One region of the Sphingobium sp. ZW T5_29 genome, then DNA from elsewhere that is predicted to be linked to it. Evidence: predicted binding sites of a transcription regulator. Region 1 holds the regulator's gene; each other region holds the start of a gene.
The links. Region 1 encodes LexA, which represses DNA repair genes until DNA is damaged. Its sites were predicted from a motif close to GTTCCNCNCTTGTTCT; they were not measured.
Positions count from the first base shown of each region.

Region 2: ACI3KQ_RS04460 (ribonucleoside-diphosphate reductase subunit alpha) is a predicted target of LexA. The motif match lies at 2,750-2,765, and genes of this name have one in related genera.
Region 3: ACI3KQ_RS03615 (MmcB family DNA repair protein) is a predicted target of LexA. The motif match lies at 1,536-1,551, and genes of this name have one in related genera.

Region 1 covers NZ_JBJDRM010000010.1:78,052-85,758, forward strand. The annotation lists gene ACI3KQ_RS10230 (anthranilate synthase component II) at 1-37, shown strand, start outside; gene trpD (anthranilate phosphoribosyltransferase) at 218-1,210, shown strand; gene trpC (indole-3-glycerol phosphate synthase TrpC) at 1,207-1,998, shown strand; gene moaC (cyclic pyranopterin monophosphate synthase MoaC) at 1,995-2,465, shown strand; gene ACI3KQ_RS10250 (molybdopterin molybdotransferase MoeA) at 2,462-3,640, shown strand; gene lexA (transcriptional repressor LexA) at 4,005-4,673, shown strand; gene ACI3KQ_RS10260 (ComEC/Rec2 family competence protein) at 4,664-6,808, opposite strand; gene gltX (glutamate--tRNA ligase) at 6,845-7,707, shown strand, end outside.
Region 2 covers NZ_JBJDRM010000004.1:111,304-119,010, forward strand. The annotation lists gene ACI3KQ_RS04450 (ribonucleotide-diphosphate reductase subunit beta) at 1-143, opposite strand, end outside; gene ACI3KQ_RS04455 (DUF2171 domain-containing protein) at 233-499, shown strand; gene ACI3KQ_RS04460 (ribonucleoside-diphosphate reductase subunit alpha) at 567-2,495, opposite strand; gene ACI3KQ_RS04465 (glutathione S-transferase family protein) at 3,042-3,686, shown strand; gene ACI3KQ_RS04470 (fumarate hydratase) at 3,783-5,303, shown strand; gene ACI3KQ_RS04475 (endonuclease domain-containing protein) at 5,438-5,794, shown strand; gene ACI3KQ_RS04480 (DMT family transporter) at 5,791-6,708, shown strand; gene ACI3KQ_RS04485 (NAD(P)H-hydrate dehydratase) at 6,705-7,595, opposite strand; gene ACI3KQ_RS04490 (histidine phosphatase family protein) at 7,592-7,707, opposite strand, start outside.
Region 3 covers NZ_JBJDRM010000003.1:210,328-218,034, reverse strand. The annotation lists gene ACI3KQ_RS03625 (ankyrin repeat domain-containing protein) at 1-551, shown strand, start outside; gene ACI3KQ_RS03620 (hypothetical protein) at 672-911, shown strand; gene ACI3KQ_RS03615 (MmcB family DNA repair protein) at 919-1,422, opposite strand; gene ACI3KQ_RS03610 (cell wall hydrolase) at 1,616-2,266, opposite strand; gene ACI3KQ_RS03605 (DUF1491 family protein) at 2,443-2,781, opposite strand; gene ACI3KQ_RS03600 (PaaI family thioesterase) at 2,771-3,268, opposite strand; gene ACI3KQ_RS03595 (PTS sugar transporter subunit IIA) at 3,228-3,695, opposite strand; gene hpf (ribosome hibernation-promoting factor, HPF/YfiA family) at 3,825-4,418, opposite strand; gene dnaQ (DNA polymerase III subunit epsilon) at 4,502-5,194, opposite strand; gene coaE (dephospho-CoA kinase) at 5,229-5,822, opposite strand; gene aroE (shikimate dehydrogenase) at 5,826-6,647, opposite strand; gene ACI3KQ_RS03570 (Maf family protein) at 6,644-7,237, opposite strand; gene ACI3KQ_RS03565 (pyruvate, water dikinase regulatory protein) at 7,234-7,707, opposite strand, start outside.

The DNA.
Region 1 (7,707 bases):
AGCGGGCCTCCCGGTCCGGGGACCCGTCCCGGCCTGACCTGACCTCCCTCACCCAAACATTCCCACAATATTATGACTCCTTCGCGGGATTCTTTCTAATGACGCCAAAATCCGTCCAAAAAAATCCCCATTTTCCCTAAAAATCCGATCTCGCCCGACAATAGTTTCCCTGTCCCACTCTCGACTCCAGCGCAGCAGCATGATTAAGGCAAAGGCGATGATCAGCCTGCCCGATCCCGCAGCGCCGCTAAGCGCCGATGATGCTGCCCTAGCCTTCGACCTGCTGTTCGACGGCGACCTTCCCGAAACGAAGATCGCGGACTTCCTCATCACCATGGCAAGGCGCGGCGAAACCGCTGTGGAAATCGCCGCAGCCGCGCGAGCGATGCGGACACGCATGATTTCCGTCAACGCTCCGCACGGCGCAATCGACGTGTGCGGCACTGGGGGCGATGGTCATCATACGCTGAACGTATCTACAGCGGTCAGCCTAGTGGTGGCGGCCGCTGGCGTCCCGGTCGCCAAGCATGGCAACCGGGCCGCTTCGTCCAAAGCAGGCGCAGCCGATACGCTGGAGGCGCTTGGCCTTGACCTCGACCGAGCGGCACAAACTGCCGAAGCGACCTTGGCTGACCTTGGCATCTGCTTCCTCTTCGCGCAAAATTATCACCCCGCACTCAAACGCCTTGCCCCCATCCGCAGGGCGATAGGCGAACGCACCATCTTCAATTTGATGGGGCCACTCGCCAATCCCGCCCGCGTGCGCCGCCAATTGGTGGGCATCGCTCGGCCAGCCTATGTCCCGATCTATGCCGCAGCACTGGCGGAACTGGGCGTTGATCGCGCGTTGGTCATTTCCGGCGACGAAGGCCTTGATGAACTGTCATTGGCAGGCGGCAACGACATGGCGGAAGTGAAGGGCCATAGCCTTGCCGCGATGCACCGCATTACCGCTGCCGAACTTGGCCTTTCGACCCATCCGGTCGATGCAATCAGGGGTGGTGGCCCGGCCCATAACGCTTCGGCGCTCCGCGCTCTGCTACAGGGCGAGCCCGGTCCCTACCGCGATGCCGTGCTGTTGAACGCCGCCGCCGCCCTGATGGTCGCCGACGCAGTGACGAACCTTCGCGAAGGCGTGGAAGAAGCAGCTGAAACAATCGATCGAGGGCTTGCGAACGCCCTGCTCCAATGCTGGATTGCCTATAAATGACGAACAAGCTGATCGAAATCTGTGACACAAAACGGGAAGAAGTCGCTCGCCGGAAAGCCGTGACGACCGTCGCGGACCTGCAATCCCGCGCCACTGAACAAACCCCGCCACGCGGCTTCAGGATAGCGTTGGACACGGCTGCACGCACCGGTTTTGGTCTCATCGCTGAGGTCAAGAAAGCAAGTCCTTCCAAGGGTCTCATCCGTCCCGATTTCGATCCACCAGCCCACGCCCGGTCCTATGCCGCAGCTGGCGCTGCTTGTCTCTCAGTCCTTACGGACGAGCTCTATTTTCAAGGGCATGACGACTATTTGATCGCGGCCCGTTCAGCCTGCACCTTGCCCGTTTTGCGCAAGGATTTCCTGGTCGATCCTTGGCAGGTACTTGAAAGCCGTTCGCTGGGTGCGGATGCCATCCTCGTCATCGTGGCGGCGCTCGACGATGTGCAGATGGCGGAAATTGAGGACGCTGCGCTAGGCCTGGGTATGGACGCCCTGATCGAAGTTCACGACATCCATGAACTCGAACGCGCGATGAAGCTGCGGTCTCGCCTCATCGGTGTTAATAACCGTGATCTGCGTGACTTCAGCGTTGATTTCGCCCGAACTTACGAATTGGTCGGCCAAGCCCCACAAGGCTGCACATTCGTCGCGGAAAGCGGCCTTGGCAGTCACGCGGACCTGATCGCCATGTCACACCATGGCGTGAGGTGCTTCCTCGTTGGCGAATCGTTGATGCGCCAGGCGGATGTCGAGGGAGCAACGCGCGCGCTGCTCACCGGCGCATGAATGGTCTCACCCATTTGGGAGATGACGGATCAGCGCGGATGGTCGACGTCTCGGGCAAGGCGGTGACGTCTCGTGAGGCAGTGGCTACGGGCCACATCGCGATGAGCGAAGAAGCAGCGAGTGCGATCGCTCAAGGCCTGGTCAAAAAGGGAGACGTACTCGCCGTGGCGCGGGTGGCGGGCATCATGGCGGCAAAGCGCACGGCTGAACTCATTCCGCTCTGCCATCCAATCGCGCTAACATCGGTGACCGTCGATTTTGGCCTTGAGGCATTAGGTGTCACCGTAAAGGCGACAGCGAAGACCGCCGGTCAAACAGGTGTTGAGATGGAGGCGCTGACCGCCGCATCTACTGCGCTATTGACGATTTACGACATGGCCAAGGCGATCGACAGGGCGATGGTCATAAACGGGGTTCGCCTTCTGACCAAGACTGGCGGCAAGTCCGGCGACTGGCACGCCCTTTGAGCCTGCTACCAGTCGCGGATGCACAGGCCCGGCTACTGGCTCTGGCCACTCGGCGTCCCGCCGAACAATTGCCCATATCCCATTGTGCGGGTCGCTGGCTTGCAGACGATATCATGGCGCTGCGCAGCCAGCCTTGGGCAGATCTTTCGGCAATGGACGGCTACGCCATCCGCGGAGGGGAATGGCCCGGACCTTGGTCCATAACGGCGGAAAGCATGGCTGGCGGTGTTGTCCCCCCTCCCCTTATGCCCGGCGAAAGTTGCCGCATTTTTACCGGCGCCCCGCTGCCACTCGGCGCGGACACGGTACTTATTCAAGAGGATGCAGCCGTCCTCAATGATGTGCTGCGTCCCAGAGGGCCAAAACCCATCATGGGTCGCAACGTGCGAATGGCGGGGTCGGACTTTCACGTGGGGCAGCGCCTACTGGTCGCGGGAACGGCTTTGGGTCCCGCACAGATTGCGCTCGCCGTGCTCGGGGGCCATGGCGCGCTTCCGGTCGGCGGCCGCCTGCGGATAGCATTGATCTCCACGGGAAATGAGTTGGTTGCCCCCGGTGAGCCAGCGCCGCCCGGTGCCTTGCCTTCGTCAAACGCCCCGATGATCGCTGCGCTGCTCAACAGCTTGCCATGCGACGTGATGGACATGGGAATCGTGCCCGATACTCTCCGCGCGATGACCAAAGCCCTGGAACGCTGCGCCGGGGCCGACATTATCGTTTCGACCGGCGGCGCGTCCGTGGGCGATCACGACTTTGTGCGACCGGCATTCACCCGTGCTGGCGGCAACTTGGAGTTTTGGAAAATCCGCATGCGTCCTGGTAAGCCGATGATGGCAGGCACATTGGGGAGCGCAGTATTTCTTGGGTTACCAGGAAATCCGGGTTCGGCGTTTGTCACGGCGCTCTTGTTCCTGTCCCCGCTGGTCCGACATATGGCAGGAGCGTCTGATCCATTTCCTCGGACATCTACGGCGCTACTCGCCAAGCCGCTTCCTGCAACGGGACAACGCGATGAGTATTTGCGCGCCTATCGCGATGCTGCAGGGGTGACGTGCCTTTCTTCACAAGACAGCGCGGCGGCCTCTTCGCTTGCCCAAGCCGATTGCCTGATTCTGCGCGCTGCTGCATCGGCGCCTGCGACAGCAGGTGAACAGGTAGTAATCCTTCCATTATGATGGAAGAAGGGGCCGCAGCGCGGCCCCTCCATTAGACGATCATCAGACGACCTAGCGCTGTTGCTTGTCTTGGCCGCTCTTATTCTTTCCGCGGTCTTGGCCCATCTGGCCTTGCCGGTTTTCCTGCTGGTGTTGACGCCCGCCCTCGCTGGAGCGGTCCCCACCCTGCTGGCGGCGCTGGTCGCTACCCTGTTTATCTTGGTTCGCCATTCTCTCTCTCCTATTTCACGCCTTGGGAAAGGCAGTCATGAAACGGCTACAACATCGCTACGTTCCCATCGTTACGCTTAACGCTCGGCCCGCTTGACTTGGCTCCTTACGTTTCCTATGCGTTCCCCATCCGTTCCATAGAGGGTAAGCAGGCATGCTGACGCCAAAACAACAGGAATTGCTCAGCTTCATTCAAAATCGGCTGGACGAAGGCGGAGTTTCGCCTTCGTTTGAGGAAATGAAGGAAGCGCTCGATCTGCGATCCAAATCTGGCATTCACAGGCTCATCAATGCGCTTGAAGAGCGGGGCTTCATTCGCCGATTGCCCAACCGGGCGCGGGCGCTGGAAGTTTTAAAACTGCCCGAAGCGATGCATCGTGCGCCAAAGGCGGCCCCTCCCAAGCCGCAACTCGTTGCCAAAGCGCCGATTGCAGCCAACGATGTGATCGACATTCCACTACATGGTCGTATCGCCGCAGGCGTACCGATCGAGGCGCTGGAAGGGCAGAACATGCTGTCCGTGCCTGCGGCGCTGCTGGGATCAGGTGATCATTATGCGCTGGAGGTTTCAGGTGACTCAATGGCCGAGGCAGGCATATTGGATGGCGATTTCGCATTGATCCAGCGTACCGAAGTGGCGCGTGAAGGGCAGATCGTCGTTGCGCTGATCGACGAGATCGAAGCGACGCTCAAATATTTTCATCGCGAAGGTCTCAACGTGCGGCTTGATCCGGCTAACGCAGCTTATGCTCCACAAGTCTATGATCCACGTCAGGTACGAATTCAGGGCAAGCTGGCCGGACTTCTGCGGCGCTATAACTGACCGTCCGCCCTTGGTCGACGATTTCTGACGGGCTGGACGATCCAGGGGTGCGCATCGCCCGCTATTTTCGTGCTGTGCACCAGGCGCTGGTCCAGGTCTATGGCTAACCCTCCTGTCCGTGTCAGCAGTTGCCGGTCTGCTTTCAGCCAGCGCGGTCGGCACCATGTCGGAAGGCGGCGATCGGCGACGACAATGTCGGCACCGGCGCAATCGCGTTCGAATACGGCTTTATCGACTAGCACGTTGCTTCGCGTCAGTAGTAATCGCCATGACCGCCCGCCTCCTTCCACCTGAACCGCACACAGGTCCGTTGAGCAACGCGCTTCCGGCAAATCGGCCAAGGCTCCCATGACACCGCTGGAGCCAGCACTTTCCGCCATCATGTCACGCACATAATTTCCCGCCCGCTCGCGAAGCAGGGTCATCTCTCCACCGGATGAACGCAGGGCAACATGGCGGCCATCGCTGGTGATCAATATTTCAGGCGGTGAAACCATGAGCATCGCGGCGGCGCCGAGGGTGACTGGAACCAGCCCCGCCCAACGCCACCGACCCCGCCACAACAGGCACCACAGCCCGCCCAGGATGATAGCGCCGAATATGCCGACCGGCATCGTGGGGGTCATCACGACGGCCCAAGGGCTCGCCGCAACCCCATGGGCAATGGCCAGCAGCAGTTCGAGCGCATGTCCCGTGAGCCACCAGAAAGGCCCGCCCGCGCCCGCCACGTCGAACAACAAAGCCAATGCCTCCAAAGGCATCACCACGAAAGTGGTTAACGGAATGGCCAGCAAATTGGCAAAGGCACCAAGCATCCCCGCCTTATGAAAATGCAACAACGCAATCGGCGCCAGCACCAACTCAATGGCAAAACCTGTGAGCAGCATCGCGCCGAGGCTTCGAACCAACCGCCGCGACATACCTTCGTCACGAGCTGCGACGAAATTTCGAAATCCGGGATGCTCACCTAAGGCCACGAGCGCCACCACAGCAGCAAAGCTCATCTGGAAGCTCGGCCCCATCAGCGCTTCGGGCCAGAGCATCAGCACCAGTAGGGCTCCAGTTGCCACCAGGCGCAGGGTAATAGCATCCCGCCCGAGCGCCAGCCCGCCCAACACCAGCAACGCCGCAACGCATGACCGCACGGTGGGCACTTCCGCCCCGGTCAGCAATGTATAGCTAATCCCCGCCAACGCTCCACCGGCCGCAGCGATCAACATCAGCGGCCAATCTAGCGCTGCACGTCGGCTGAGCGCCATCAACCGCATCAGCAGAAAAATTACTGCCCCGACCAGCGCCGTGACGTGCAGGCCGCTGATAGACAGCAGGTGAGCAAGTCCACTGTTCCGCATCGCTTCCGCATCGTCTTCCGGGATCGCACCTTGATCGCCGGTGGCGAGAGCTGCGGCGATACCCGCCCCCGGTCCGCTGACGCGCCCATTAATATGTGCGAACAGACGCGCCCGCAGAGGACGTTCGCTGACCGACGGCCGAAGCACCGTCAGCGGCTTTAGCGCTCTCCCCGTTGCACCAATGCCTTGAAAATAGGCACGGCGTGCGAAATCATATCCTCCCGGCAGGCTGGCCGCGGCTGGGGGCATCAATCGCACACGAAAGCGGATAATCGCTCCTTCCCCCACATCTTGGGGCATATCGCCTTCGTCGATGTTCACCCGAATAAGCCGTGGCAATGAAGGCGCCGCGAGGGGCTGCAGCAATATCCGACTCATCTGCTGCGCGGGAATCGCGTTCACTGCCTTCACTTCGCCCGTCACTTCCATGAAGACAGGTCGCGCCAGCGGCGGCGTTCCCACAGTCACCGCTTTGCCCCAGATTAGTACGCATCCCGCACATGCCAGGACGCCACCCATGACCAAGACCTGCTGCATCCGTCCGCCCGTCGGCAGAGCAAGGCCAACACTCGCAATGGCCAAGGAAACGCAGCAGAATCCAAGCCATTCCGATCGGTTGGGCAATAGAAACCACGCGACAATACCGATGCCGATCGCCACAGGAACCCACAGGGCCAGTTGTTCCCGCTCCTCCTCCAGTCCTTCTTCCAAACGAGCAAAAACCCGCGCGACCCGTTGACGGATGTTCCCGCCAACGGAGGTTTGTCGTGGCTCAAAAGCCATGCTAGGGGGCGTCGCGTTCATGAATGAGCAAGGCGCATGTCAGGGAATTTCGCGGTGAGTGCAACGGGTTTGAACAAGCAGGTCGTAACCCGTTTTGCGCCGTCGCCAACCGGATTTCTTCATATTGGCGGCGCACGCACTGCGCTCTTCAACTGGCTGTTCGCTCGTCACCATGGCGGCAAGTTCTTGCTACGGGTCGAAGATACGGATCGCGCACGTTCGACTGAGGATGCCGTCGCTGCAATATTCGACGGCTTGGACTGGCTCGGCCTGGGGGGCGACGAGCCTGCCGTTTTCCAGTTCGAGCGATCGGCCCGCCATGCCGAAGTGGCCGACCAGCTGCTGGCCCAAGGCGACGCCTATCGTTGCTACGCGACCCAGGAGGAACTGGCCGAATTGCGCGAGCAACAGCGGGCGGCGAAGCAACCGATGCGCTACGACGGCCGCTGGCGTGACCGCGACCAGTCTGACGCTCCAGCCAGTGCGCCTTATGTCATTCGGCTGAAAGCTCCGCGCGAAGGCGAAACAGTGATCGAAGACGCCGTTCAGGGCCGCGTTGTCGTGCAGAATGCTGAGCTGGACGATATGATCCTGCTGCGTTCGGACGGCACGCCTACCTATATGCTGGCGGTGGTCGTCGATGACCATGATATGGGCGTGACCCATGTGATCCGTGGTGACGACCATCTCAACAATGCCTTTCGTCAACTCGGCATCATCAAGGCGATGGGTTGGGAAGAACCTATCTATGCGCACATCCCGCTGATCCACGGATCGGATGGCGCAAAGCTGTCGAAGCGCCACGGCGCGTTGGGCGTCGACGCTTATCGCGACGAAATGGGGATGCTGCCCGAAGCGGTGTTGAATTATCTCCTGAGATTGGGTTGGGGATATGGGGA
Region 2 (7,707 bases), on a different contig from region 1:
AGCTTCTGCGCCCAATCACGACAATCTTCGCCCAGCGGCACTTCTTCAGGCAGCCAGTGGAGCTGCTGCTGACGTTTCCAGAACTCATAGGCCCAGGGATATTCGAAAGGCTTGTAGACCTTGCTGGCTTGAAGAAGGGGCATTGGGTCGGCTCCGCGAATTAATGGAAAAGCGCAACCTGCGCGGGGGCGAGACGTTGAGGTCCCGTCATTCCCGGCACAGGAGATATATGATGGTTGATCTTGCCAGCATCAAGGAACATGCTGAGGTTATCGGCGCTGATGGCGTCCATGTGGGCACTGTCGATCATGTCGAGGGTGCCGAAGGACATCAGCGTATCAAGCTGATCAAGGCGGACAGTGGCGAAGGAAGTCACTCCGGGCATCATCATTATATCGGCCAGGGGTTGGTGGCCGGGATTGATGAGGACGGCACTGTGCGGTTGTCTGCGACCGGAGCCAACGCCGTCCTCTTTGAAGAGGAACAAGACGAGGGGTGATGCCTCCGGGGGTGATTGTGTGGGCGCGGTTAGTGTCGCCACCGCCGCGCCCATCCCCCCCATTAGCTCATTGGCAGGCAAGACATTCGTCATAGTCTGTGCTTTCCCCGCCCAATTCGAACTTCGGTGCGTCGATGGTGTTGTCCGCTTCCACCCCGCCCGCGAAACCAGCGCGCTGCACCGATTTTGAGCGCAGATAGTAAAGCGACTTGATGCCCAGTTCCCATGCGCGGAAGTGGAGCATCATCAGGTCCCACTTTTCCACGTCCGCCGGGATGAACAGGTTGAGCGATTGCGCCTGATCGATGAAGGGCGTGCGGTCGGCGGCGAGTTCGAGCAGCCAGCGCTGGTCGATTTCGAAGCTGGTCTTGAACGTGTCCTTTTCTTCCTGGCTCAGGAAATCGAGATGCTGGACCGAACCGCCGCGTTCGAGGATCGTGTTCCAGACATTGGTGCTGTCCTTCGACTTGTCGCGCAGGATCTTTTCCAGATAGGGATTCTTCACCACGAAGCTGCCCGACAGCGTCTTGTGCGTGTAGATGTTCGCCGGGATCGGTTCGATACAGGCGCTAGTGCCGCCGCAGATGATGCTGATCGACGCGGTGGGCGCGATCGCCATCTTGCAGCTGAACCGTTCCATCACGCCCATGTCGGCGGCGTCGGGGCACGGGCCACGTTCCACCGCGAGCTGCATCGAGGCTTCGTTCACCTTCACATTGATATGTTTGAAGATGCGCAGGTTCCAGCTCTTGGCCATCGCGCCTTCGAACGGAAGGCCACGGGCCTGGAGGAAGGAGTGGAACCCCATCACCCCCAGGCCCACTGACCGTTCGCGCTCCGCACTATATTTGGCCCGCGCCATTTCGTCCGGCGCTCGGTCGATATAGTCCTGCAGCACATTGTCGAGGAAGCGCATGACATCCTCAACAAAGACGGGGTCCTTGTTCCATTCGTCCCAGGTTTCCAGATTCAGGGACGAAAGGCAGCAGACCGCCGTCCGGTCATTGCCGAGATGGTCGCGACCCGTCGGCAAAGTGATTTCTGAACAAAGATTGGAAGTCGAAACTTTAAGGCCGAGATCGCGATGATGCTTGGGCATCATGCTGTTCACGGTGTCGGAGAAGACGATATAGGGTTCGCCGGTGGCAAGGCGGGTTTCCACCAGCTTCTGGAACAGGCTGCGCGCATCGACCGTGCCCCGGACGGAGCCGTCCTTGGGCGATTTGAGCGAGAACTCAGCGCCGGTGCGGACCGCTTCCATGAACTCGTCGGTCAAGAGGACGCCGTGGTGCAGGTTCAGCGCCTTGCGATTGAAGTCGCCGCTGGGCTTGCGGATTTCAAGGAACTCCTCGATCTCCGGGTGGGAAACGTCGAGATAGCAGGCGGCCGAGCCCCGGCGCAGGCTGCCCTGGCTGATGGCCAGCGTGAGGCTGTCCATGACACGGACGAAGGGGATGATGCCGCTCGTCTTGCCATTAAGGCCGACCGGCTCACCAATGCCGCGCACGCTGCCCCAATAGGTGCCGATGCCGCCACCGCGCGAGGCGAGCCACACATTTTCGTTCCAGGTGTTGACGATGCCTTCCAGGCTGTCATCGACGCTGTTCAGATAGCAGCTGATCGGCAGGCCGCGCCCGGTGCCGCCGTTCGACAGGACAGGCGTCGCGGGCATGAACCACAGGCGCGAGATATAGTCGTAGACGCGCTGGGCATGGCCCTGATCATCGGCATAGGCGGCGGCGACGCGGGCGAACAGGTCCTGGTAATTTTCGCCGGGCAGCAGATAGCGGTCCTTCAGCGTATCCTTGCCGAATTCGGTCAGCAGCGCATCGCGGCTCTCATCCGTCACGACATCGAAGCGCCGTTCCTGGATCGAAGAGGAGGACCGCACCGCCTTGGCGGGCGCAGCCTTCTTTTCCGTCACGGTTTCCACCACATCGTCAATAACCGTCGCCACGTCGCCTGCACCTGTCTGTTCGCTGTCTCGAAAATCCATGCGAGCCCCCGAATGTTCATGTTTCGTTCGATTCGGTCAAGCTTTTCCGGTCAGTTCCGACCAGATGGCCTGCAACCGAGCCGAGCGGGGCACCTTCAGTGGATCGTCATGGACAAAACGCCCCTCGCCCGGAAAATGGTCCGACCGTTACAATCACAATCTGTTGGGTAACCCCCGTTAACCCGATACAAGGGATAGTGCCACAGCCTTGAATGGTTGCAAGAGGGTAAATGACAGTTCGAGGACTCGTTACGGTTCCCAAGCTGTTCACCCGGCAACAATCCGTCACGCCGCATCGCAGCGACGCGCGGACTTCCCTCACTCTTGCAAAAGACAAGAGGGACAATGTGCGAACGAAAATAAATTTGGCTTGCCTCTGAAATTGCCCGGAACGGGTCAGGGGGCTTGTCCTTTTTACTAAGGATGGTGGTTCATCAAAGACTTATCCACAAGCTGATGTGGATTAACTGTGGATGAGAAAAAGCCCCACCAGCGTGCTAAAAGCCCCGGTGCGCCTGACATAAGGCCCATGAATGAGAGGCAGCCATGATTCTCTATTATCACCCCCTTTCCTCCTATTGCTGGAAGGTGCTGATCGCCCTTTATGAGAATGACACGCCGTTCGAACGGGCGATGATGGAGGAGCCCGGCGTGACGGAAGCGTGGCTCACCCTGTGGCCGCTGGGCAAGTTTCCGGTGCTGCGCGACGAGGCGCGGGACCGGACGGTCGCCGAGGCGAGCATCATCATCGAATATCTGGGGCAGCAGCGCGCTGGCCGCTTCCGCCCGATCCCTGCTGATCCCGGCGACGCGTTGGAAGTGCGGTTGATGGACCGGCTGTTCGACAATTATGTGATGACGCCGATGCAGAAGATCGTTGCCGACCGGCTGCGGCCCGAAGATGCGCGTGATGCTCATGGCATGGGCGAAGCGCGCATCCTGCTGGGCAAGGCCTATGCGATGCTGGAGGAGCGGATCGGGGCGCGGCAATGGGCGGCGGGGGACGACTTCACGCTGGCGGACTGCGCGGCTGCCCCCGCACTCTTCTATGCGGACAAGGTGGAGCCGATGCGCGGCGGCTTTCCTGCGCTGGCCGCCTATCTCGACCGGCTGGAGGCGCGGGCGAGCTTTGCACGGGTGCTGGAGGAGAAGCAGCCTTGGTGGCACATGTTCCCCTATGCCAACGGATAGCTCGGCATATCTGGACTCTCGACCCAATCCCTATTAGCCGCGCCTGCGAAGACCCGCCGTGCAGGGCCGGGCGCTAATTAGGGACATGCAGGCAAGATGACCGTCATCAAGACCGCCGATCTGATCGAGAGCGTCGCCGACGCGCTCCAGTTCATCAGCTATTATCACCCGATGGATTATATTCGCGCGCTGGGTAAAGCCTATGACGCCGAAGCCAATCCGGCGGCCAAGGACGCCATCGCCCAAATCCTGACCAACAGCCGCATGTGCGCCGAAGGGCACCGCCCGATTTGCCAGGATACCGGCATCGTCAACGTCTTCATTAAATGGGGCATGGATTGCCGGTTCGACGACAATAGCCGTTCGATGCAGGATGTCGTCGATGAGGGCGTGCGCAAGGCTTATCTGAACCCGGAAAACCGCCTGCGCGCTTCGATCCTGCGCGATCCGGCCTTCTCGCGCGTCAATACCAAGGACAACACGCCCTGCGTGCTGAATGTCGAAATGGTGCCGGGCAACAAGGTGACCGTGGACGTCGCGGCCAAGGGTGGCGGCTCGGAGAACAAGACCAAGTTCAAGATGATGAACCCCAGCGATTCGATCGTCGACTGGGTGCTGGAGATGATCCCGCAAATGGGCGCTGGCTGGTGCCCGCCCGGCATGCTGGGCATCGGCATCGGCGGCACGGCGGAAAAGGCCGTGGCGCTCGCTAAGGAATCGCTGATGGAGCCCATCGACATGGGCGAACTGAAAGCCCGTGGGCCGCAGAATGACATCGAAAAGCTGCGGATCGAGATTTTCGACAAGGTGAATGCGCTCGGCATCGGCGCGCAGGGGCTTGGCGGGCTTTCGACCATCCTCGACGTCAAGATCTACGACTACCCCTGCCACGCGGCGGGCAAGCCGGTCGCGATGATCCCCAACTGCGCCGCGACCCGCCACGCGCATTTCACGCTGGACGGCTCGGGTCCTGCCTATCTGGAAGCGCCCAAGCTGTCCGAATGGCCGCAGGTCGACTGGAAGCCGAGCAAGGAAGCGATCCGCGTCGATCTCGACAATCTGACGCCCGAAATCGTGCAGAGCTGGAAGCATGGCGACCGCCTGCTGCTGAACGGCAAGATGCTGACCGGCCGCGATGCCGCGCACAAGCGGATCGCCGACATGCTCGCGGCGGGCGAGCAGCTACCGGTCGATTTCAAGGGCCGCGTGATCTACTATGTGGGCCCGGTCGATCCGGTGCGCGACGAGGTGGTCGGCCCGGCCGGCCCGACGACCGCGACCCGCATGGACAAATTCATGGACATGATGCTGGAGCAGGGGCTGGCCGCTTGCGTCGGCAAGGCGGAGCGCGGCCCGGCGGCGACAGACAGCATCGCCAAGCATAAGAGCGCCTATCTGATGGCGGTCGGCGGCGCGGCTTACCTTGTCGCCCGCGCGATCAAGGGCGCGAAGGTAGTTGGCTTTGAAGACCTGGGCATGGAAGCCATCTATGAGTTCGACGTGCAGGACATGCCTGTGACCGTCGCCGTGGACAGCGAAGGCCAAAACGTCCACCGCCTCGCCCCGCTAGTGTGGCAGGAAAAGATCAAGAAGGAAGGCCTTCTCGAAGGCGCGTGAAGATATGGCGGCTCCAAATCCTCCCCATCGAGAGATGGGGAGGGGGACCGCTCGCATAGCGAGTGGTGGAGGGGAATAGCACGATGCCGCCGAGAAGAAAGACAGTCGATAATGCGCGCGACTTGCGGCGGATTATGTCGCCACCAGAAGTCGCTCTGTGGCAATGGCTCAGGCAGCGACCAGAGGGGCTGAAATTCCACCGCCAGCATCCGGTTGGGCCTTATGTGTTGGATTTTTACTGCGCTTCGGTGGCGCTGGCGGTTGAGGTGGATCGCAGCGGGCACGATCACATCGAACAGATCGCGCATGATCGGCGACGAGATGAGCGGTTGCGAGCACAGGGGATCAAGGTTTTGAGGATCAAAGCCACCGATGTTTTGCGCAACCTCGAAAATGTGACGTCGCATATCCTGAACAACTGCCGCGCCTTTCCCCTCCACCATCCTGCGGATGGTTCCCCTACCCATCTTCCGATGGGGAGGATTAAATGATCACCTCGCCGATCTGGCTTCCAGCCACACTGGTCGCAGGCGCGCTTCAGGCGTGGCGCACAGCGGTGCAGCGGCGGGTCAGCCATAGCCTGTCGATCAACGCGGCGGGATTGGTGCGCTACCTATATGGTTTGCCCTTCGCGCTGTTGCTGCTGGGAGGCTATGTGCTGCTGACCCGAGCGCCCCTGCCCCACCCGCACCTATCCTTCCTGCTCTTCTGCCTGGGCGGCGGGTTGGCGCAGATCATCGCGACCAATTTGCTGATCATGGCTTTTGCCCACCGCAACTTCGTGGTCGGTACCGCCTATTCCAAGACAGAGGCGGTGCAGGGCGCCATTTTATCCTTCCTGTTGATGGGTGAGCGGCTGAGCCCCATCGCGTGGATCGGCATTGGCTGCGGCGTGGCGGGCGTGATGCTGTTATCGACGGGCGGCAAGCGCATGGGGGTAGGCGATTTCGTCAGGGCGCTGGGACAGCCTGCAGCGCTGACCGGAATCGCATCCGGCTTTTTCTTTGCCCTGACGGCGGTAGGCATTCGCCGCGCCACGCAGGAGGTCGGGGGCGACGACGCCATCCTGGCTGCGCTGGTGGTGCTGGTGGTCACGATCACTTTGCAGACCATCATGCAGGGCGGCTATCTGTTTCTGCGCGAAGCCGATCAGCTGGGCAAACTGTTCAGCAGCTGGCGCATATCGGGCCAGGTGGGGCTATTGTCCGCACTGGGGTCCGCCTGCTGGTTTACCGGTTTCGCGACAGCGCCGGTCGCACTGGTCCGGGTGGTCGGGCAGGTGGAGATCGGCTTCACCCTCGCTTTCGGCCATTTTTATCTGGGCGAGCGGATGGCGCGTACTGAAATAATCGGGCTGATGCTGGTCGGGGGTGGCGTTGTCCTGGCGCTGGCCAGCGCTCTTTAGTCTCGCGTCGCTTCCTCCAATGCGCGGGGGACCAGAGGCAGTATCTCCCTGGCCAGAAAGCCGATGGGGCCTACGCGCGAAGCCAGTTGCCGCCCGGCATGGCCATGAACCCAACAGCCCCAGGCAGCCGCGACTAGCGGTGAGGCACCGCGCGCCACAAGCCCGCCGACTATACCTGCCAGCACATCGCCCGATCCACCCGTCGCCAGCCCCACACAGCCCCCGTCATGCACCAGGCAGTCGCCATCAGGGCTGGCGACGATGCTCTGGTTTGCTTTCAACAGGACGATGGCGCTGAACTGGCTGGCGACCTGACGGGCGATCGACTGCGGATCGGTCGCAATCGCCGATTCATCCTGCCCGGTAAGCAGCGCCATTTCGCGATGATGGGGCGTCAGGATCACGCGCCCTTTCTGCCGGGCGATCAGGTCCTGAAGGTGACGGGCGGACGTCAGGGCGGCGGCATCAAGGACCAGCGTGAGCGGCGGTTGCATGGCCGACAATATGCGTTCGACAAGATCGTCGGTCTGGGTGCTGATGCTCATCCCCGGCCCCAGGATCAGCGTGTCGCAGCGCGCCAGATGGTCCGCGAGAATATCGGCTGCTCCCGCCGCAAGCTCTCCATCCTCCTGCGCGGGGAGGGCGATCATCGCCGCTTCGGGGATCAGCACGCCCAGCGACATGGCGGCGGACCTGACGGTCGCCAGCTTCAGCTTGCCCGCCCCCGCGCGCAGCGCCGCCTCTCCGGTCAGACGCAGGGCGCCCGGCACGAATTCCGCACCACCCGCGACGAGGACGCGCCCACGCCCATTCTTGTCGAACGAGACGTCCGGTTCCGGCAAAGGATGCGCGCGCAGCCATTGCGCATCGAGTGGTCGGGGCGTCATCCCCGTGCTCCGGCAATGGCGTCGGGTTCGCGGGTGACGGGGGTGGCCTCTTCCTCCAGCGGCGCGGTGACATTATACCGGTGGAGCACCAGCCCGCCGCTGTCGCCGTGCG
Region 3 (7,707 bases), on a different contig from region 1:
TCGCCGCGCATGCGCAATTTTCCGACAATTACAATTTCCTCAAGGCCGTGAAGGATGCCGACGGCCAAAAGGTGACGGATCTGATCCAGAAACCCGGCTCCACGGTCATCAACAGCCGCGATGTCACCAGCGGCGAAACCGCGCTCCACCTGGTGATCGCGCGGCGGGACGCCACCTGGCTCGCATTCCTGCTGGGCAAGGGCGCCAATCCCGACATTGCCGACAGGGACGGCAACACCCCGCTGATGGATGCGGTGCAGACCCGGTTTGAAGATGGCGTTCGCACGCTGCTGACCCATGGCGCTCAGATCGACAAGACCAACAATAGTGGTGAAACGCCCCTGATCCGGGCAGTTCAGTTGCGCGATATCGGGCTGACCCGGCTGTTGGTGGCCCAGGGCGCCAATCCCGACCGGCGCGACACTCTGGCAGGCATGTCAGCGCGCGATTATGCAAAGCGGGACGGCCGCACCGCCGGGCTTGAGGAAGCGTTGAGCGCCGCCACGAACAAGGCTGCGCCCAAGGGTCCCGTCCAAGGCCCGGTATTCTGACATTGGCTACAGCGACGGGCGCGACCGGCGGTCGCCCGTCGCCAATCGTTTCCGACCCCTTGTCCGCGCGCCCGCGTCTCACCATCTTATGCCTGTATCCGTTGCGCGACGAGGAAGGCGATGGACGGCAAACGCATCCAGATCGAAAAAGCCTGGGAACAGGCGCTCGGTAACATCTTCAAACCCTATACCGGTAGTGACCGCGACACTGTGGCTCAGGCGATCGACGCCTTTGGCTCATCGCTGGGATCAAGCAGCTACGAAATTCGCAAGCATATGGCCCGCACGGCCGCGCGGCAGGGGTCGTCGACCCTTGGGCGATGCCTGGCCGACGAATATTGGGGCAAGCGCCTCTACTGATCCACCTTCACCAGCGAAGTTCAGTAGCATGGTCCGGGTCGGCGATGGCGGTCAGCCTTCGCGCCGCACGGCGGGCAAAGCGTAACGTTTCCGCCTTGCGCCGCGCAGCCGCCAGCGGCTCGATCGGCGCCGGGCGGAGCAGTTCGGCATCATATTGATCGGCAACGATCAACCCGGTGCGATCCGGCCACAGCGCATCGCTGTCGAAGGGCGACAGATCGAAACCCGCTGGAACGGCCCAGAAGAACCGATCGCAAAAGTCGAAATATTCGGGCCACTTCATGTCAGCCAACAGGTCTGCGCGGCTGCATTTTATTTCGACGATGGTGATCCGCCCGGCACTGTCGAGCGCCATGATGTCCGCTCGCCTGCCGTTGGGAAGCGGCACTTCCAATATCCCGCTCATGTCATGCCGAACAAACAGGCGCAAAGTGCCACGCGCGACCGCAATCGCAGTGCCGTCGGTCAAGGGCGAGCAGCCATCGGGTGAGGTAGATGCCAGTGCGGTCATCGCGGTATATTAGGGCATCGCGCGGAAAAGTGGGAACCGGTTTTCCGCGAAAAGCGATGCGACAACAAAGATATGAGCAAGCTGCGCGATTCACATGTCGCGCGGCTTGCTCCAGAACAGGGAAGGAACAAAAGAAAAGGCCGATTCGGCATGTCCCGAACCGGCCTGCTTCATCTCTGCTGCCCCGGCTGGATCAGCGATAGAAAATATGATTGTCGATCGCAGCCAGCTTGGCCTTGCCCCAGCCGGGCGAAACACGGCGGGCGTGGAAAAAGAGAGCGCCTTCTGCCTGGCTGTCCCAGGCGTCTTCCATCGCGATCTGGGCGATGGCCACCGCCCGGCGCCAGCTCTGGCTTGCCGTCGGGATGGCCGGCATGCCGCGACCGCGCACAAAGCTGAACTGGCCGGGCTGATAAACGACGCCGCACAGGCTGCTGGCGAAACGACCCGACTTGGCGCGATTGATGATGACACGCGCCACGGCCAGCTGGCCTTCCAGGCTTTCGCCCTTCGATTCGAAATAAACCGCTCCGGCAAGGCACTTCATGTCGCCTTCCAGCGATTCTGCTTCACCCTGGGCGTTGACCATTGCGGCCAGATTATCCGCCTTGAAATCGGCGCTGTCGGAAAGGGGGGCCAGCGGCTGCGCGACTTCGCGCGGCGCGGCGAAAACGACGGCGGGCTTCGTGGCCACCGACGGAGCTGCATTCAGCTCTGAAATAGCTGGGATCATTTTGGCCGAAGGAGCTGCTTCACTGGCGCTCGACATATCGGCTGCGGTGACCGCCGCACTGGCGGACAAGGCAAATGCCGCGGCAATCGCGGCCTTCAAACGGTAACTCATTACTTCTCAAAAACGTGCGGTTCTTGGCCAGGGACGTCGCGTAAACCCCTACTCGCATCGACGTCAGGCCGCCCCCCGTCTGCGTGTTTACCGTGCCCGCCCCCCACGGGCGAAAACGGCAACCTGCGCGTTCAGCGTGCGGGGCCAGTGCCTTCCCGCGCGAAAAGAGTCAACGATCAGCAGATCGTTTCAGCGGCGAACCGTTCCGCTTCCGCGATATCGAGTTCAATGATCCACAGGTCGGGGTCTGATCGGCGGCGACGTGCAATATATTGCGACAGCGCTTCACCGCCCTCTGCCGGATCGGGTCCGCAGCGCGCCAGGCGGTAGCCCCCATCCAGGTTGGGAACACGCTCGAAAAGACCCGATTCCCGTCCCTTTTCAACAGCCTGGACCAGGATGACGCCGCTAATTTCGTCCCCCTTCACCAATATCGTGGCAAATCCTCCAGCGGCTGCGGCACGGCGAACCAGCACGCCGATCAGCATGGCGCTGGTCAGCCGGTCAGCCTGCATAGCCCGGCAATGATGACAGCGGGAATTGCGACCGCATGAATGTGCCGGTCCCGCGTCCCACTTCCTCCCCCTCCATGTCGATCAGGCTCGCTTCAGCGACAAAGACTCGGCGCTTGCCGCTGATCCATCGTCCTTCCGCGCGAATCCGGCCCGGCCCGATGGGGCGCGTAAACAGCAGATTGAACGCGGTGGTCAGCAGGAAACGATCACTGACCAGGCTGTTGGCGGCATAAAAGGCCGCATCGTCCAGCATCTTGAAATAGACCGTCCCATGGATTGCCCCGGCCGCATGGAACTGGCTTTCATCGACATCAAATTCGATCACCGAATGGCCCGCTTCGGTGATGACCAGCTCTGACCTGAACAATTTGTTGATCGGCGCCGACTGGTACAGATGTTCCAGAGCGCGGAAATGCGCCGCTTCGCCGCTGGGAATGGCCGCCCCGTCAGGCCGCGTCACGCGCTTCGCCCCCGGCCAGCAGCGCATGCAACGCTTCTGGTGAGTTGGCCCCGCGTAACCGGGCGACATGTCCTTCTTCCCTCAAATAACGCGACACGCGGGCCAGCGTCTTGAGATGCTCGGCACCGCTGTCGACCGGGGACAGAAGGGCAAAGACGATATCGACCGGCGCATCGTCAACGGCGTCGAACGGCATCACCGGGTCGAGCAGGGCAACCACGGCGCGCATCCGGTCAAGGCCGGGGATTTTCGCATGGGGGATGGCGACTCCGCCGCCAAAGCCGGTGGAGCCCAACCGTTCCCGTTCGAACAGGGCTTCGGCCACTGCCGAGGCATCCAGTCCATAAGCCGTCGCGGCAAGCTGCCCCACCTTTTGGAAAAGCGCTCTTTTGCCATTGACCGACAGGCTCGTGGCAAGCGCGTCAGGCGCGAGGATATCGGTGAAATGGACCATGACCAACCCGGAACAGCCGAGCCGCGCCCGGATTCATCAAATTGCGCGTTACTCGGGAATATGAAGCCCGGCCCCATAAGCCGCCCGCTGACCAAGGTCAACCGGCGGCCCAGGGCAGGGCCTGTTGGGTCAGACCTGCGGTTCGACCCATCCGATCGTGCCATCCTGGCGACGATACACCATATTATAGGCCGCCGTTCCTGCGTTGCGGAACAACAATGCATTCGTATTGCGCAGGTCCAGCATCATCACCGCGTCGGATACGCTGGCTTCCGGGATGTCCACGCGCGTTTCCGCCACGATCAGGGGTGCTTCGGCAGGTTCTTCCTCGATCTCTGCCCCAGCAAAGATCGTATAACCGGCCCCATCCAGACCGTTGAGCTCAAATCCGTTGGCGCGCTGGGCCTCGGCCGCGACTGCCTGCTGGTGCCGATCCTTCAGTCGGCGCAAATAACGGGTAAGTTGCCTTTCAATCCGCTCAGCGGCCTGGTCAAAGGCGGGATGGGCTTCCTGCGCTTCTCCTGAACCCTTCAGGATCAGGCCAGTCATGACATGGCAGACGATGTCGCAATGGAAGGCTCCATGGGGAGCAGGCCGGAATGTGACCTGAGCGGAAATCGTGCGGGCGAAATATTTCTCGGCCATCGTTTCGAGCCGGGTCCAGACATGCTGCTTCAGCGCGTCGCCTGTGTCGACCTGATGCCCGGAAACACGAATATCCATATATCATCTCCTTGTTCTTGCCGGGCCGCCGGACAGCAACCCGGTTGGCGGAAGCCAGGAGAGCGGGTTTTAAGACCCGGCCTTCAGGCTTCTTCCAGCCAGAGCGGCTTTGCGAGCGTCGCGATGAACGCTGCATGCCGTTCCAGTTCCGCCACGCTCGCCTGAAATATGCGCGCGGGGCGAACAGGGCGAACCGCGACAAGGGTCGCAAGTTCCACCTGAATAGCGTCATTCTCCTCCTGCTGTGCCAAGCCCAGGCCAATCTGACGGCCGCCCGTCAGTTCGATATAGAGTTGAGCCAGCAATTCGGCGTCGAGCAGCGCGCCATGCTTGATGCGGTGGCTGCGGTCGATGCCATAACGGCTGCACAGCGCGTCAAGGCTGTGCTTCGCGCCCGGATGCAGCTGGCGCGCAATGGCAACGGTGTCGATCATCCGGTGCAGGCCGATTTCGGGCAAACCGCACCGTTTCAACTCATGATTGAGGAAGCCGAAATCGAACCGGGCATTGTGGGCAACCAGATGGCTGTCCTCCAGAAAGGTCAGCAACTGCTCCGCCCCGGCCGAAAAAAGCGGCTTGTCCTTCAGGAAGACATCGGAAAGCCCGTGCACAGCCTCAGCCGCCGACGGCATCGGCCTTTGTGGATTATAATATGCGTGGAACGTGCGCCCGGTCGGCACGCGGTTGAACAGTTCGATGCACCCGATTTCCACCAGGCGGTCACCTGAAGCGGGATCAAGCCCGGTCGTTTCGGTATCGAAAATAATTTCGCGCATTGGCCTCTTTTAACCGATTCTGGCCGGATTCCTCTTATCGGCCTGTCTTGGCCTCAAGGCAAGCGACCAAGCGACGCACTTGCGCCCGTGTGGACGCAAATGTCGTTCCGCTATTGATCACATGGTCGGCGCGGCGACGCTTTTCGGCGTCGGGCGTCTGAAGGTGCAGGATCCGGCGGAATTTCGCGACCGTCATGCCCGGCCGCGCCAGCACGCGCTTGCGTTGTTTCCAGGCGGGGGCCGTGACCACGATGACGCCCGCCACCTTCCTGTCATGATGCTTTTCGAACAACAGCGGTATGTCGAGCACGACGAAAGCACGCGCTCGATGACGGCGCAGGAAAACGACACGCCTTTGCGCCACCACGGGATGGACGATCGCCTCCAGGGCCTTCAGCTCATGGGGATGCCCAAACACCGCCGCGCCCAGCTTGACCCGGTCAACGCCCGCGGGGCCAGTGGTGCCGGGAAAGCGCGCTTCGATCGCCGGGATCAGGTCGCCGCCAGGTCCCTGCAACCGATGCACCTCGGCATCGGCGTCGAACACCGGCACGCCTTCCCGCCGCAACATGCGCGCGACGGCTGACTTGCCCATGCCAATCGACCCAGTCAGTCCGTAGATCTTCATCGCTCAGGCGGCGAGGAGCAGGGCGCGCAGTTCCTCATCCCTTTCGCGGGGCGCTTGCGCGTCAAAGAATATGTCGAATGCCAGCGCTGCCTGCCCGATCAACATCTCCAGGCCATCCAGCACTTTGAGGCCACGCGCCCGCGCGCCGGTCAGCAAAGCCGTCTCCAACGGCGCATAGACTATGTCATATACGGTTGCCCCGTCCGCCAGGGGTTTCAGGTCAAGGTCCAGCGTCGGCTGGCCCACCATGCCCAGCGAACTGCTATTGACCAGCAGGTCGGCGGGCGGCAGCGCGTCGGTCATTCCAATGACCCGGCCCTTGATCCCGGCCCGGTCAAGCAGCGCCTGCCCCTTTGCAGCGTCCCTCACCATGATGGTGATGTCGGCAACGCCCAGACTCGTCAGCGCAAACAGGATCGCTCGGGCCGCACCGCCAGCGCCAACCAGCACGGCGCTCTCACCCTTCCATTTGTCCCGCAAAAGCGGCTGGAGGAAACCGCCTGCATCCGTGTTGGTGCCGATCAACGGCCCGCCGGTTTCACTGGCGATAGTGTTCATCGCGCCGATCCGTTCGCGCACCCCGCCTGGGTCGTCGGTAAAATCCATGACCGCAATCTTGTGGGGAATGGTGACGTTGCACCCCAGCCAGTCCGGGTCTGCCCTTCGCGCCAGGAAATAGGCGGCCAACCCTTCGCTCGTCACATGAGTCTTGCGATATTCCGCCTCGATCCCCAGGCATTCGAGCCAGAAATTGTGGATGAGGGGCGATTTGCTGTGCGCGATCGGATCACCGATCACTTCGGCATAAGGAAGCGTGTCAGTCATGACGGCAGAACGCCCCGTATCCGCAGAAAGTCAAGCAAGGGGAGCAGGGGCAGGCCCTGAATCGCAAATTGGCTGCCCTCAATCCGGCTGAACAGCTGCGCGCCAGGCCCTTCGATCCGATAACAACCGACACACCAGCGGCATTGGTCCCATTCGCTGTCCAGATAGGATGTAATGAAGGCGTCGGACAGCGGCCGCACGGTCATGCGCACCCGTTCAATATGCCGCCAGATCGGCTCGCCGTTCATCACGATGACGGCGGCGCTGTGGAGGTGATGCACCTTTCCCGACAGCAGCTTCAATATCCGTTCGGCGTCCGCCCGATCCACTGCCTTGTCGATCATAGTCCCGTCGGCCAGGCTCAGCGTCTGATCGCAGCCCAGCACCAGGGCGCCAGGCACGCGCCGCGAAACCCGCAGGGCCTTCAATTCGGCCAATGCATCGGCCAGCGCCCGCGCGTCCAGCCCATCAGCGCGCAGGGCGTCCTTCGCTGCATCTTCATCCACGCCAGGGGACAGCGCCTCGAACGGCACCTGCGCGGCCTGCAAAAGCGCCCGGCGGCTCGAACTTTGCGACGCCAGCACGATCATATGTCATTTCCTTCCGCCAATACGCGGTCATTGAACAGGTTGATGATCGCCGCGGCTGCTTCCTCGATCGACCGGCGAGTCATGTCGATCACCGGCCATCCATTGTCGGCGAACATGCGACGGGCAAAGGCCAGTTCATCCTGCACCTTCTCAATATTCACATAGCTGGTTTCGGGCGCCTGGTTGAGCGAAAGCAAGCGATTGCGGCGGATCTGCACCAGCCGTTCCGGGCTTACGGTCAGGCCGACGACCATCGGATGCTTCAGAGAATAGAGGCTTTGGGGCGGGGGCGATTGCAGCACCAGCGGGATATTGGCGGTTTTATATCCCCTGTTGGCCAGATAGATGGAGGTCGGCGTCTTGGACGCGCGCGACACACCGGCCAGGACGATATCGGCCTCTTCCCAATTTTCATGACCCACGCCATCATCATGCGCGATGGTGAACTGGATCGCCTCGATCCGCGCGAA